DNA from 2 places in the Rossellomorea vietnamensis genome. Region 2 is predicted to be linked to the other one. Evidence: riboswitches for the same ligand, from Rfam matches in the RefSeq annotation. Region 2 holds a riboswitch; the other holds the start of a gene.
The links. Region 2 has a riboswitch for S-adenosylmethionine ahead of N5C46_RS03460 (Fur-regulated basic protein FbpA). Riboswitches for the same ligand answer to the same signal wherever they lie in the genome.
Positions count from the first base shown of each region.

Region 1: it holds a riboswitch for S-adenosylmethionine, as region 2 does, so the genes downstream of both, N5C46_RS23245 (YezD family protein) here and N5C46_RS03460 (Fur-regulated basic protein FbpA) in region 2, are expected to answer to the same signal.

Region 1 is NZ_CP104558.1:485,920-493,511, forward strand. It holds gene N5C46_RS02615 (phosphotransferase family protein) at 1-28, shown strand, start outside; gene N5C46_RS02620 (enoyl-CoA hydratase/isomerase family protein) at 42-815, shown strand; gene N5C46_RS02625 (quinone oxidoreductase family protein) at 827-1,801, shown strand; gene N5C46_RS02630 (acyl-CoA dehydrogenase family protein) at 1,828-3,003, shown strand; gene fabG (3-oxoacyl-ACP reductase FabG) at 3,025-3,783, shown strand; gene N5C46_RS02640 (MaoC family dehydratase N-terminal domain-containing protein) at 3,808-4,257, shown strand; gene N5C46_RS02645 (MaoC/PaaZ C-terminal domain-containing protein) at 4,254-4,658, shown strand; SAM riboswitch class I at 4,824-4,929, shown strand; gene N5C46_RS23245 (YezD family protein) at 5,007-5,162, shown strand; gene N5C46_RS02655 (phosphoadenylyl-sulfate reductase) at 5,266-5,964, shown strand; gene N5C46_RS02660 (sulfate permease) at 6,022-7,044, shown strand; gene sat (sulfate adenylyltransferase) at 7,088-7,592, shown strand, end outside.
Region 2 is NZ_CP104558.1:636,797-644,388, reverse strand. It holds gene N5C46_RS03490 (N-acetylmuramoyl-L-alanine amidase) at 1-300, shown strand, start outside; gene N5C46_RS03485 (DUF3892 domain-containing protein) at 427-741, shown strand; gene N5C46_RS03480 (AAA family ATPase) at 799-1,560, opposite strand; gene N5C46_RS03475 (hypothetical protein) at 1,655-1,891, opposite strand; gene N5C46_RS03470 (flavin monoamine oxidase family protein) at 2,095-3,570, shown strand; gene spoIIP (stage II sporulation protein P) at 3,744-4,907, shown strand; gene N5C46_RS03460 (Fur-regulated basic protein FbpA) at 4,982-5,197, opposite strand; SAM riboswitch class I at 5,303-5,410, opposite strand; gene N5C46_RS03455 (protoporphyrinogen oxidase) at 5,615-7,003, shown strand; gene N5C46_RS03450 (aminoglycoside adenylyltransferase domain-containing protein) at 7,173-7,592, shown strand, end outside.

The DNA of each region.
Region 1 (7,592 bases), 150 kb from region 2:
AGCATTTAATTCCAGGGAACAAATATAAGGGGATGAATAGGATGCAATCATTATTAGTCGAAATGAATGACCGGGTGTTGAATGTTACTTTGAATCGACCAGACAGCTTAAACTCATTTGATGAGAATATGCTTACCGGATTGATAGAAGCGGTAGAAGAGGCTGGGCGGAATCAGGAGATCCGGGCGATCGTGATGCGCGGTGCCGGAAGGTCATTCTCTGCTGGTGGCGACGTGAAAACGATGGGAAGTGCCACATCAGCCCAAGTCTATGAACATATCGGAATACTGAATTCATGTATCAAAGCCATCAAAACAATAGAAAAGCCGGTCATTGCCTCCGTCCATGGTTTCGCCGCAGGTGCCGGATTTAATTTAGCATTGGCCTGTGATCTAATCATTGCATCGGAAACCAGTCAATTTGCACTGAGTTTTTCTAAAGTAGGGCTCATTTCGGATGGAGGGGGTTCTTATTTTCTCCCACGGTTGATCGGCCCTCATCTTGCAAAGGAGTTCTTCTTTTCCGGAGAACCTGTTTCTGCCAGGAGAATGTATGAATTAGGGGTGATTAACAGGCTGGTGTCCGCTGATCATCTGGAAGAAAAAACATATGAGCTGGCTTCTACACTCGCTTCGGGTCCAAGCAAAGCCTACGGCATGATGAAAAAAATGATTGATCGTTCATTCACCACTACCCTGGATGAAATACTGGAACAGGAAAGAATCACTCAAACCCTGATGATTTCAACGGAAGATCATCTAGAAGGAGTTTCAGCGTTTAAAGAAAAAAGGACCCCCTCTTTTTCGGGGAATTAGGAGGAGTATAGATGAAAGCGATCCAATTTAGGGAGTTCGGTGGTCCTGATGTGTTGAAGAATGTGGACATTGATATGCCTTCACCCCGTGGGAGGGAGGTATTGATCAAAGTGCATGCCTCTGCTGTCAATTATGCTGATACGGCCAGGAGAGAAGGTCAATATGTGGTAAAGACCCCCCTTCCTTACATTCCCGGTGCGGAAGTATCAGGCATCGTAACCGAAGTCGGAGAAGATGTGACCAGGATCAAAAAAGGAGACCGGGTCGTAGCGATGATGGATTCAGGCGGGTATGCAGAATATGCCATGACAGATGAACGATCCATCATCCCCCTTCCATATGGCTTGGATTTTAAAGAAGCGGCTGCAATACCTGTACAGGGACTGAGTGCGTATCATATTTTGAAAACACTTGGGAGACTCGAGCAGGGTGAGACGGTCCTCATTCATGCTGCTGCAGGTGGTGTAGGGCTCTTAGCCGTTCAACTCGCAAAGCGATTCGGTGCAGGTAAAGTGATCGCCACTGCAAGCACCGAGGAGAAGCTTCGCTTAGCAGAAGATATGGGAGCAGATGTATTGGTCAATTATACAGAGGAAGAATGGGAGAAAAAAGTTCTGGATGCTACAAGTGGAAAGGGTGTGCATCTTGCGCTGGAGATGGCAGGTGGTGACGTCTTTTACAAAACATTAAAATGCCTTGCCCACTTCGGAAGAATGATCATCTACGGTGTAGCAAGCGGGGAGCAAAGCAGATTCTATCCCTCTTCCTTAATGGCAAAGAATCAATCGGTCACCGGCTTTTTCCTTCCTCCTCTGATGAGGGACACTGAGTTGACCCAAAAAACCCTTCATGAAATCTTTCATTACGTGGCGAACGGAGATTTAAAGGTCACAGTGGGGCACGTGTTCCCATTGGAAGAAGCGGCAAAGGTCCACTCCCTCATGCAGGGAAGACAGACAGTGGGAAAAGTGATCCTGCAGCCATAATTTTATCTTATTAGGGGTGAATAAAAATGAACTTACGCTTATCAGATGAACAAAAGATGATCCAAAAGACCATCCGGAAATTTGTAGAGAAAGAATTGATTCCTTTAGAAAATGAAGTGCTGCGAAATGAGCGGGAAGGAAAGCCCAGCCTTTCTCTGGAAAAGAGGAAAGAGCTGCAAATGAAGGCGAAGGATGCCGGATTCTGGGGCATCAACACTCCGGAGGAATATGGAGGGGCGGATCTCGGTCAAATGATGATGGCCATCGTCTATATGGAAATCTCGAAGACCTTTGTTCCATTCTCCTTTGGCGGTTATGCCGATAACATACTTTATTACGCCAATGAAGAGCAAAAGAAAAACTATTTGATTCCAACTATTAATGGAGAAAAGAAATCGTGTTTTGCCATGACGGAACCAGGAGCGGGTTCTGATACCCGAAATATCAGGACCACAGCCGTGAAAGACGGAAACGAATGGATTTTAAATGGTGAAAAAACGTTCATTACAGGTGGTAATGAAGCAGATTTTGTCATGGTCATGGCAGTGACGGATAAAGAAAAACATCGCCGGACCGGTCGGGAAGGAGTCACATGTTTCATCGCTGATCGAAGCATGGGCTGGAAATCCGAGTATATTCATACGATGGGCGAATGGGGACCGGCGAGTTTGATTTTTGATGATGTAAGGGTTCCCGAAGAGAACATCCTGGGTGAAATCGATGGCGGCTACGATCTCGGCCTGGAATGGATCGGCTTCGCACGTTGGATCGTAGGAGCCCAGGCAGTCGGAGCAGCCGAACGCCTTCTTCAAATGGCCATCGACTATTCGAAAGAAAGAGAAACATTTGGAAAGCCTATCGCGGACCGGCAGGCGATTCAGTGGCAGATTGCGGATTCAGCCGTGGAAATTGAAGCTGCCCGTTGGCTCGTGTTAAATGCAGCATTCACACTCGATCAAGGGGAAGACAATCGTCACGTTGCGTCGATGGCCAAGCTATATGGATCCAATATGGGGAATCGGGTCGTAGATCGCGTCCTCCAGATCCATGGTGGTATGGGCTATACAAGAGAGCTGCCGATCGAACGATGGTACCGGGAGGCAAGGTTATGGCGCATTTATGATGGAACCGATGAAATTCAAAAACTGATCATTTCAAGGAACTTATTAAAAGGTCATGTGAAACTTGGGCAATTTGTATAAACAGAAAAGGAGGCAGACGAAATGGGAGAGCGATTCAGAGGAAAAGTGGCTTTGGTTACAGGTGGAAGCAGAGGGATCGGCAGGTCGATTGCCGGATTACTGGCTGAAGAAGGGGCCAAGGTGGCCATCATCGACGTGAATGAAGATGCGTTGAATGAAGCGAGTGAGGTATTTAAACAATATGAATTGTATACAAAAGTGGCAAATGTCGTAGAATCCAGAGAAGTTGAAAATGCGATGAAGGAAGTATATGAATCTTTTGGCTCCCTGGACATTGTGGTGAATAATGCAGGGGTCATCAGGGATAATCTGTTATTCAAAATGACCGAAAACGATTGGGAGACGGTCATGGATGTGCATTTAAAGGGTTCATTCAATGTTGTGAAGGCAGCCCAACAATATATGGTCAAACAAAAGTACGGGCGCATCATCAATATCTCATCCACCTCCGCACTGGGAAATCGAGGACAGGCGAACTACGCAACGGCTAAAGCAGGTCTTCAAGGCTTGACGAAAACCCTCGCCATAGAACTTGGTCCTTTCGGAATCACAACGAATGCTGTAGCACCGGGTTTTATCGAAACCGATATGACAAAAGAAACGGCGAAACGGATCGGAATCACTTTCGAGCAATTAGTCGAAGCAAGTCTCCAGGGAATCCCTGTTGGAAGAAGCGGGCTTCCTGAAGATATTGCAAATGCCGTCGCTTTTTTTGCAGATGAAAAATCTTCATTCGTCAATGGTCAGGTTCTCTACGTTGCTGGAGGGCCGAAAGCCTGAATAAAGGAGAAAGGGGCGAAGAATATGTTTGAATCCTATATCGGAAAGAGGTCTACTCCCACACGAAATGCAGTGGAAAGAGGAGCGATTCGGAAATTTGCAGAAGCCATTGGCGATCCCCATCCCCTTTATGTGGATGAAGATGCCGGGAAGTCCTCCGCTTATGGGGGGAACATTGCCCCTCCCACCTTTCCGAGAGTGTTGGACTATGGTTCGATCGAAGGCTTTCATTTACCGAATGTTGGGTTGATTCACGGTGAACAATTCTTCCATTATGAAAGACCTTTGAAGGTAGGGGAAACGATTCAATGTTATACGGAAATAAAAGACTATTATGAACGTGAAGGTACCGGGGGGAAACTGGGATTCCTTGTCATCGAAGATGTCGGGGAAGATTCTCGTGGGGAAAGAATCTTCACTTCCCAGGCGATTGTCATTATTACAGAAGAAGTCAGAAAGAGGTTGAGTAAATGACAACACTACAATCATTCGGAATAGGAGATACACTTCCCCCGGTTGAACTCGCTCCGGTCACAAGGATGGACCTGATCAAATACGCAGGAGCTTCCGGAGACTATAATCCGATACACACCATTGATGATGAAGCCTTGAAGCTGGGTCTTCCAGGAATCATCGCTCATGGAATGTGGACGATGGGCAATGTGTCCAAACTTTTCAGCCCACACTATGATGAAGGGTTTATCCAGGATTACTCTGTACGATTTAAAGGGATGGTCATGTTACATGATGTGGTTACTTTACGGGCAGAATTGACGGACAATCAGGGTAACCTCCTTCATTTTAAAGTTTTAGCCACAAATCAAGCCGGGAAGAACGTAATTGAGGGTAATGTCGTGTTTAGACTCCTTGAATAGTTACGCAATGCTTTATGAAAAATTGTCGTAGAACCACCCCCAATCGAATAAACATGTATGGAATGATGTTTGAATAAAATAAGTCAAAAGACATAAATCCGATCGAAAAACTCGGGTTGACTTCTGCTGTAATTGTGATATTATTTAGAATATTAAAATGAATAACTCTTATCCAGAGTGGTGGAGGGATCTGGCCCTGCGAAGCCCAGCAACCTACGTATTGTAAGGTGCTAATTCCAGCAAAATGTGAAGTCATTTTGGAAGATAAGGTAACCTTACCTGAACAACTTTCCAAAATGGAAAGTTGTTTTTTTCTGATCTGGATAAGAAGAAAATTGGGGGTATCATGTGAAAAAAGAAAAGAACCAGCATGTACAGTTTGACTTGGTAGCAGAGAAAATCCAGTCCATGCTTGAAACCATGAGCTTTGGTTCGATCACGATTATCGTACAGGATGGAAAAGTCATTCAATTAGAGAAAAATGAGAAAGTCCGAATTAAATAAGCTGACTAGACAAACTAGAGGCGCGTAGCAAAAATATAGGGACTCCTTATATTTTGTTACCGCCTCTTTTTCTATGGATAAGCATTATGGAATGGGGTGTACTATGTTAACGTATCAGACTTGGAAACAGCCATCCGTAGAATTTGAAGTGGATCCGGTATATAAAGGAGCGTTGGACGTCCTGAAATGGACATATGATCATTACGGTGACGAGGTTGTCTATGCGTGCAGTTTCGGAATAGAAGGCATTGTGCTTATCGATCTCATATCCAAGGTGAAACCGCAGGCGACCATTGTATTCCTTGATACAGGGGTTCATTTCAAGGAAACGTATGAAATCATTGAGAAAGTGAAGAAGACGTATCCCGCGTTGACCATCCATATGAAAAAGCCTCAGTTGACCCTCAAGGAACAGGCAGAGGCATATGGGGATAAGTTATGGGAAACCAAACCAAACCAATGCTGTCAAATACGGAAGCTTGACCCGTTAAAAGAAACATTATCCAAGGGGCACGCATGGATTTCAGGCCTAAGGAGGGAACAATCCCCAACAAGACAACATGTTGAATTCATTAATAGAGATGACAAATTTCAATCCGTCAAAATTTGTCCGTTGATTCACTGGACGTGGAAGGAGATCTGGCGTTATGTCCATAAACATAATCTCTCTTACAACCCCCTCCACGATCAAGGATATCCGAGCATAGGCTGCTTTCATTGCACCACGCCGGCTATTGATGTCAATGATCTTCGCTCCGGAAGATGGAAAGGAAAAGGGAAGACAGAATGCGGCCTCCATTAGAAAGGGTGACGGTCTTTGCTTGAGGTTGCAGCCCTTCTGATCAGCTTGTTCTTCGCCATGAACATTGGTGCCAGCGGAGCGGCAGCGTCAATGGGAGTGGCATATGGTGCAGGGGCTGTAAAGAACATCCGGACAGCGCTATGGATATGCGCAGCAGGTGTCCTTAGTGGAGCGGTTCTGGGTGGTGGAGAGGTTGTAAAGACAATCAGTTCAGGAATCATCCCGCAGAATCTATTGTCGATTAAGATTGTTCTCATTATTTTGTTATCTGCAACGATTTCACTATTTCTGGCGAATGTGATCGGCATTCCGCTGTCTACGAGTGAAGTAACGGTGGGAGCCGTTGTAGGAGTCGGGGTAGCCTATCAGGTTTTGTATGTAAAATCACTTATTACGATCATGTCCTTCTGGGTCATCGTCCCTGTCATCGCTTTTTTCGTAACCTGGTTTGCGGGATTAGGTTTAGTCCAGCTTGGAAAGCGGGGGTATCATTTTGATAAACAGTGGCTTGCTTATCTGTTGATCATCGCCGGATTCTTTGAAGCTTTCTCAGCAGGGATGAATAATGTTGCCAATGCCGTTGGTCCATTGGTGGGGGCAGGGCTGATATCACCTTCACGTGGAATCTTGATTGGTGGAGCATTTGTTGCACTGGGAGCTGTTTTACTGGGAAAGAAAGTAGTCGAAACAAACGGCAAGAAAATTACGCAATATTCTAAAGCTGAAGGAATTGTCATTTCTTCAACAGGAGCCTTCCTCGTCATCTTGAGCTCTCTGTATGGATTGCCGATCCCTCTGACACAGGTTACATCCTCTTCCATCATTGGTTTGGGTGTAGCTAAAAACGGAAAGCACATGCTTCAAAAGAAAATCGTCAAAAAAATCATCAAAATCTGGGTGGTCTCCCCCTTGATTTCACTCAGTATTTCATACTTCTTGGTCAAACTGTTAATCGATAGTGATTTGTACTCGATTGTCGTACTGATAAGCGTCATCATTGCCACGGTAGGTGCGTTGTCGTTGATGAGGGTCATTAATGAGGAAAGACGGTCTGTCCACGAAGATGGAGGAGGCATTTGATCTTAATTCCGATTATACAAATATGTTAAGGAGGATATTTTACATGAGTTTACAGCCGCACGGAGGAGTACTGGTCCAATCCTATTTACCTGAAGAATCCTATAAGGACATCCAACACGAACTGCCACTGGACGACATCGCATTGAGTGATTTGGAACTGATTGCAATCGGTGCATACAGTCCCATAGAAGGATTCTTGACCAAGCGGGATTATCAGACCGTGGTGGAATCATTACGGCTTGAGAGCGGATGTGTATGGAGCATTCCCATCACTCTGCCCATCGACAAGGAGCAGGCTGGTTCTGTACAGCTAGGGAAAAGGAGCAGGCTTGTCTATAAAGGAGAAACATACGGGATGATCGACGTAGAGGATATCTACGAACCTGACAAATATAAAGAAGCCCTCCTGGTCTATGGAACGACGGACGGGGAACATCCCGGCGTAAAGAAGTTATTCGAGCGCGGTGATGTGTATGTCGGAGGGAAGATTACACTAGTGAAAAGGCTTTCCAAACCCTTTAGGGATTATACCTTCGATCCAGTTGAAA
Region 2 (7,592 bases):
AATGATGGGGCTTCATTCGCCACGCCTGAACAAGGGGTACTTGCTCATATTCAACACCTTTACGCATATGCCTCAACTGAACCACTCCCTGATGGTGCACCACTTGTCGACCCGCGATTTTCACTGGTCACCAGAGGTTCTGCAAAGAACTGGACGGACCTGAATGGGAAGTGGGCTGTTCCAGGAACTACCTATGGTCAAAGCATTCTTTCTATTTATAAAAGAAATATTGAAGATGCCATAAAATCTATTGAAAGTCAGAAAGTATTGCTGATTAATGCGCTGGATAAATTGAATTAGGCTGAAAGAGAGTGCTGAATGGTCGGCACTCTTCATTTTTTTACAATAAATAAACGCATTATTCAGTCCGTAAATATGTATGGAACGAGTCGCAAATACTAAACGTATGTTCGGGAGGTGAGTACAATGGAAAAAAAGAATTTTGAACAAATTTTTGAAGAATACAAGCAACAAGGGAAGGTCCAGGCTAAAATTGAGATGGCTGATGAACTTTCTACAGGAGCAGAACAAATTATTGCTGTTAGAAGAAATAGTGACGATGACCTTATCGCCTTCAAGACTGAGAGTGGTAGGGAACTGGATTATATAACCGCTTTAGAAGAGGCAAAAGCCGGAAAGATCGCCCATGTCGATGTGATTCATCGCTATGGCAGGGATGTCTTACGGAGTGAGCCGGACGGACTGAAAGAAAATAATCTCAGTGAACTTCCTTCATTTTAAGGCGAAAAACAAGCATACCCAATAATAGGGTATGCTTGTTTGTGAGGGACGGACCTCTCATTCTTCCACCTTTAATAAATGGAACAGCATTCGTTCCCGATCTTCAAAAAATTGCTTCATGATCTGATAGTGACTTGTGTCCTCAAGATTTGCTTCACTTAACCCATTATCTGTTAGCTGAATGAGGTTAGATGAAGGATAGGCCATTAAGATGGGAGAATGAGTAGCGATAATAAATTGAGAATGATCATTGACCAGTTCATGTATGCGGGAAAGCATGGATAGTTGCCTCAAAGGAGAAAGTGCAGCTTCCGGCTCATCCAGAATATAAAGACCTTTTCCTCGAAATCTGTTCATGAAGGTCGAAAAGAATGCTTCCCCGTGAGATTGCTCATGCAGGGATTTCCCTCCAAACGAGTCGATTACCTTTGGAGCTGTTAAAGGGTCCCGGTCCATTTCTTCAATATTCGTCGCTACATTATAAAAGCTTTCCGCCCTTAGGAAAAAACCGTCTTGAGGACGATCGATCCCCCTTACCACCTTCATGTATTGATCCAGGTTTGAGTAGGAATCATACGTAGAAAAAGTAAAATTAAGCGACCCTCCCTCAGGGTTAAATCCAATGGCCATGGCAATGGCTTCTAATAACGTGGATTTACCCATTCCATTTTCTCCGACGATGAACGTGACATTTGGATGAAGGGAAAGATCCTTTAAGTAACGTATACTTGGAATATTAAAAGGATAAGAGTGTAATGAGGGGAGGTCTTCTCTCTTGAGCGACACTGACCGTATGTAAGGTTGGTGATAAAACGACATGGTCTAGCTCCTTTTTATCTTTAGAGTACCATAAAGGATCATGATACATATACAAAAAACTGCCATTACCGGAGTAAAGGCAGTTCGTTTCACGTTATCTTGAAGGTTCAAGCAGTACTACACTTTCTATAGTCGACGCCAATAGGCTGATATCAGTAAATTCTTCCACTTTCATTGTATCCACATAAGTAATGCGAAAACATTCCGTGTCCAGATGGTAAGTAACAGTCATAACAGGTGAGTGCTCATGGTCAGAAATCGTATGAACAATCTCACTTTCCTTGAATTCCTTAAGAGTCTTGAGCATGGTTACGATATTTTCTAGTGACATATAACATGTCTCCCTTCTACTGCTAGAGGGATTGACTAAATACAGTCTCGTAGACCCAATGAACCTTAAGTATAACATAAAACAGGGAAAATAGAAACATGCGTTCTGAAAACAACTGGAAATGATCATTATGTCACAGGAAACAAATGTATACCCCCATAATTGAATTCATATGATGAAATAGCAAGGGAGGTAGGTGTAGAATGGACGATCGATTAATGAGGGATTCCCCTTCTGAATTGAAGTATCCGGATGATATGCTTTCCATCATTCGAGAGGGATTAAAGCCCTTTACATCCAAACGGATCATCATCATAGGTGCCGGGATGAGTGGACTGGTTGCAGCCTCGACATTAAAAGAGGCAGGGCATGATATCGTGATTCTTGAAGGAAACAAAAGGATCGGGGGAAGGGTTTATACCGTTCGGAAGCCATTTACCTCCGGGAATTATATGGATGTCGGTGCCATGAGGATCCCTGATAACCATCGATTGGTATTTGAGTATATACGTAAATTCAAATTGGCATTTCAACCATTTCAAAATTCCTCTTCAAAAGACCTGTTTTTAGTAAATAACATTTTAGTGACGAGAAAACAGTACGAAGCTGATCCGGATATTCTGCAATATCCTCTCCCCGAAAGTGAAAGGGGGAAAACCGCTTCTGAGCTCTTTCTTAAAGCTACCAAGCCTTTTATAGATTTATATAATAACAGTGAACACAGTGAACAGTTGAAATTAATTAAGCAATACTCGAATTATTCAGTAGGGCAATTCCTGTCCAACAACCCGTTCGGAAAATCCTTATCGTTGAATGCCATCCGGAAAATAAATGTCATCCTCGGGATCGAAGGATTTCCGGAGTTTTCATTTGTTGATATATTAAAAGATATTATATTTCCTATCTTTAGAAAAGAGACGAAGTTTTATGAAATAAGAGGTGGGAATGACCGATTGCCGTATTCATTAATGGATGAGCTACAGTCCAATATTTTCATGAATCAAAAAGTGACCCGTATTATTCAGTCTGAATCAGGTGTCGTCGTTCAAACGGTTAACCCCTTGGACGGAACGGGGAGGGAGTATCAAGCTGACTATGTGATTGTCACTGTTCCTTTTACCGTATTTCAATTTATTGATGTCGTCCCCTATAACTCGATTTCTTTCAAAAAATGGCAGGCGATCCGTGAAGTGACCAATATTCCTTCTGTAAAAATCGGTATCGAGTTCAGAAGTCGCTTCTGGGAGGAAATGAATTACGGAAACATTGTATCCGATCTTCCCACCCGATTTACTTATATGCCCAGTCATGACATAGGGAGCAGCAAACCTGGTGTGATGCTGGCAAGCTACAGTTGGGGTCAAAACGCTCTCTTATGGAATAGTAAATCGAAGGAAGCAATCATTTCAGAAGTGTTGAAGGATCTATCCAGGGTTTATGGAAATCGGGTTTATACAGAACTACTGAATTATTTTGTTTATAATTGGAGCAGAAATCCTTTCTCGGCAGGATGTTTCACTCTATATACACCGGGTCAGGCAGCTGACATCGGCGATTATGTCCGGACACCCGAAGGAAGGATCCATTTTGCAGGGGAACACACCTCTTCTTTTCATGGTTGGATAGAAGGTGCGGTGGAGTCCGGTATAAGGGCTGCACATGAAGTGAATGGGCGATAAACCAAAAACGCATCTCATCATGCGTTTTTTTTCGTTCAGGTCGTTTTAGAAAAGTGATTTTCCATTTATGTCCTGTCCTATAGGAAATCAGACCGAATCCTGAAAAAACCTTCTACTCTATCGACACTCTGCATAAAGTTAACTATTAAATACTTTATATAGGGGTACTGATGATGTCGTATAAGTCTCGAAATAATAATAGCTTAGTCCCACTAGTATTCGTATCTATGAAAGCCGTAATCCGGGTAGTGTTGATAGGGATCATCATGATGTATGTAATGGTGTGGCTGATTTCATCGACGGCCATTAAATTGAGGGTGGACAGCCTTTTCTATACTTCGGTATCAGAGCTTGTTCCGAAAGAGACATTCCTTATGCTTCTGTCACAGGAAATGACGGGTTTGCGCATCGAGAATAAAGAGGCCATGAATACCGACTTTGATTGGTTGGAAAGCGTGACGAATGTATCTCTGCTTGACCCCAGGAGTCTATTTGGAAGGGAAATCCCTGGAATCGAAAATTATCATACGCATATAGCCGTTGCCGGAAAAGGGACGGACATTACCAATTTACCTAATGAGTCGCCAGCGCCAACGGAGGACCAGCTGAAGGATCAGGAAATCGATCAGAACCAAGTCGATCAAGCCAATCACAATTCAGGTGACGGTGTGCAGGAAATCGAAGAAAAGTCCGTGTTCATTTATCACTCCCACAGCTGGGAAGCCTTTAGCCCACTGATCAAAAACAATGATTCAAAAGATCCGGCCAGTACCAATGAAAAAGTCAATGTCATTGCGGTTGGTTCCAAATTGAAACAGGAACTCGAATCAAGAGGAATCGGGGCGGTCCAGGATAAGACAGATGTAAACCAAGCGTTAAAAAATAAATCATGGACATATTTTGAATCCTACAAGTTAACCAGGGGACTGGTTCAGGAAGCCCTCGCGCAAGATGACAATCTAACCTATTTAATAGATATTCACCGGGATTCCCAGCCTCGAAACATTACGACCAAAACGATCAATGGTAAGAACTACGCCCGACTATTCTTCATTGTAGGAAAAGAAAATAAGAACTTTGAAAAGAACCTGAAAATCGCGAAAGAATTGAATGCTAAATTAGAGGAGAAGTACCCTGGTATCAGCAGGGGGGTTTTCGTTAAAACAAAAGCAGAAGGAAACGGGGTTTATAATCAGGATTTAACAGAACGGGCTATGCTCCTTGAGTTTGGTGGGGTCGAAAATAACTTAGTGGAATTATATAATTCCACCGAAGCATTTGCGGAAATCTTTGCAGCTTATTATAAGAAGGATGCTGTTGAGGTAAATGCTCAATAACTATAGAAATGACGTGAGCCATAGGCCCGCGTCATTTTTTTGTTTGGCGATTTCCGAGAAGATAAACCAGGCTTCTAACTGGTTAGATTCGTGCAATTCTTCCAGTGAATAGAGCCGACATCACTATGAGGATGGCAATCCTTCTGAATAAAGTGATATTCATCCTCAAGTTCTCTAAGTGTCAGCTCAAATAATTGTTTATTACCTTTTTTGAAAATGTTATGGACAATCAATTTGTTAATTAACTCATTTCTTTTTTTATTGATTGCTTCTTGGAGATTTTCTCCCATTATGATCACTCCTCTTATAATGTAAATAAACAGAGGAAGAGACTTTTTAATGTAATTAAGCCTACTTCCTAGTAAGATAAGAAGAAGGCTTGAATGGAAAACTTCAACTTATCTTTCAAGCTTAACGCTTGTGGAATTAGCACAGTTTTCTAGAAAATAGAATCTGTTGCTGAGGTATCATCGGGCCAGTCCCTCTACCTCTCTGGATAAGTGGCTATGTGGTTATCAGAATTCTATTATATGTTATATCAAACTATTCCTAGTTGTCAACTTTGAATTAGACATGAAGCTAGGGTCAATGAATGATGCCATATCCTAATTACATGCCATATTCCTTTTTCCGACACAGTTTCTTTTTCTAATCCGTTTAAAACATGATAATCTGTATACATACACGTAATTAATGGAGTGGATGGTATGAAGAAAGTGGTTATCGTAGGTGGGGGCATTACAGGCTTAACAGCTCTCTATTACCTGCAAAAAATGTCCAGGGAACAAAACCTGGATATTGAGTCCGTGTTAATTGAACGGGATCAACAGCTCGGTGGTAAGATCAGGACGGTAACGGAAGGTGACTTTATTATGGAAGCTGGCGCAGATTCCATTGTAGCCCGTAATGAGGGAGTACTTCCATTGGTTGATGAACTTCAACTTCAAAACGAACTCGTCTATAACGAAACAGGAACATCTTACATATACACAAATGGCGAACTGCATAGAATACCTCCTGACACGATCTTCGGTATTCCCATGAGCGTAGAAGCACTTAATGAAAGCACACTGATTTCTGAAGCCGGAAAGAAAGCGGCTCTTTCTGACCTGGAGACGGAAAATACTGTATTCACGAAGGAAAGTTCCATCGGAGAATTTCTGGAAGCATTTCTCGGAAAGGAACTTGTGGAAAATCAAATTGCACCTGTATTATCAGGAGTTTATTCGGGTAACTTGTATAAACTGACCATGGCTTCGACTCTTCCATATCTTCTTGATTATAAAAATGAATATGGAAGCATTATCAAAGGATTATCTGCGAACAAGCAGAGATTCAAAGGGTCTTCCAATAAAAAGTTTATTTCCTTTAGACATGGACTATCCACCATTATCGACCGTCTGGAAGAAAAGTGCGCTGATGCCACGATCCTAAAAGGAACTGAGACAAAAAATCTCCATATGAGTGCTGACAAATATGAGCTCACGTTAAAAGGTCATGAAAGCATCCAAGCAGATGCGGTCATATTTGCAACACCACATGATGTGACTCAACAGATCCTAAATCACAATTATTTAGACAATGATTTTAATACTCTAAGGAACTCTTCCTTGATCTCGATTTATCTGGGATTCAATGTTCCTGACGAAGAGCTACCGGCTGATGGTACAGGGTTTATTGTTTCCAAAGGCAGTGAAGTGAAGTGCGATGCATGTACATGGACGAGCCGGAAATGGAAACACACATCCCGGAAACACAATCTCCTGGTAAGACTCTTTTATAAGAGCACGAGTACTCATTACGAGCAGTTAAAGAATTTGAAAGAGGACGAACTGACCAGGGTGGCACTGGATGATATAAAGAAGAGCGTCGGAATCAATGCAGATCCCATTTCAGTGGAAGTGACCGATTGGAAAGAATTAATGCCGAATTATCATCTTTCGCATAATCAGGCCGTACAGGCTTTGGAGCAGATGCTCTCAACTAAAATGCCAAGAGTGAAACTGGCAGGAGCCTCCTACTACGGCGTGGGGATAGGCGCCTGTATTCAGAACGGGAAGAAAACAGCTGAATCGATAATAGAAGACTTCATGTAAGAAGCTTGACCTCAGAGAGGTCAAGCTTCTTTTGAAGTTCAAAAATATAATTATCAACAAAATGAAAGTATCTATTGAATACCCTTCCAATATTTGAAATAATTGGTTATTGGGGAATGGAGATTCCAGAGCTCCTTGCACAAAATCATTCAATGGGGGAAAACATGACATGACAAACGTACCGAGAATCGTACAAAGCGTACTGGAGGAGTATATTCGATTATTCAATACATATTTGCCGGAAACCCTCGAAGGAATGTATTTACACGGGTCCATTGCCCTGGGAGCATTTGTGAATGATTCGAGTGATATAGATTTTATTACCGTCACCAACCGTCGACTAACCACAGAGGATTCGGAGGCACTTAATCATATTCATTTAACACTACAGCAAACGTTTCCAAAACCGGAAATGGACGGGGTATATATTTTAAAAGAAGATTTCGGGAATAGGGGTCCAACCTGTGAAGATGATACCGAACTATATGCATACTATAATAATGGTGAATTGAACTTTGGAGAATATTTCAATTTTAACCCTGTCACATGGTATTTAGTGAAGCATAACGAGTTGAGGATTGTAGGACCT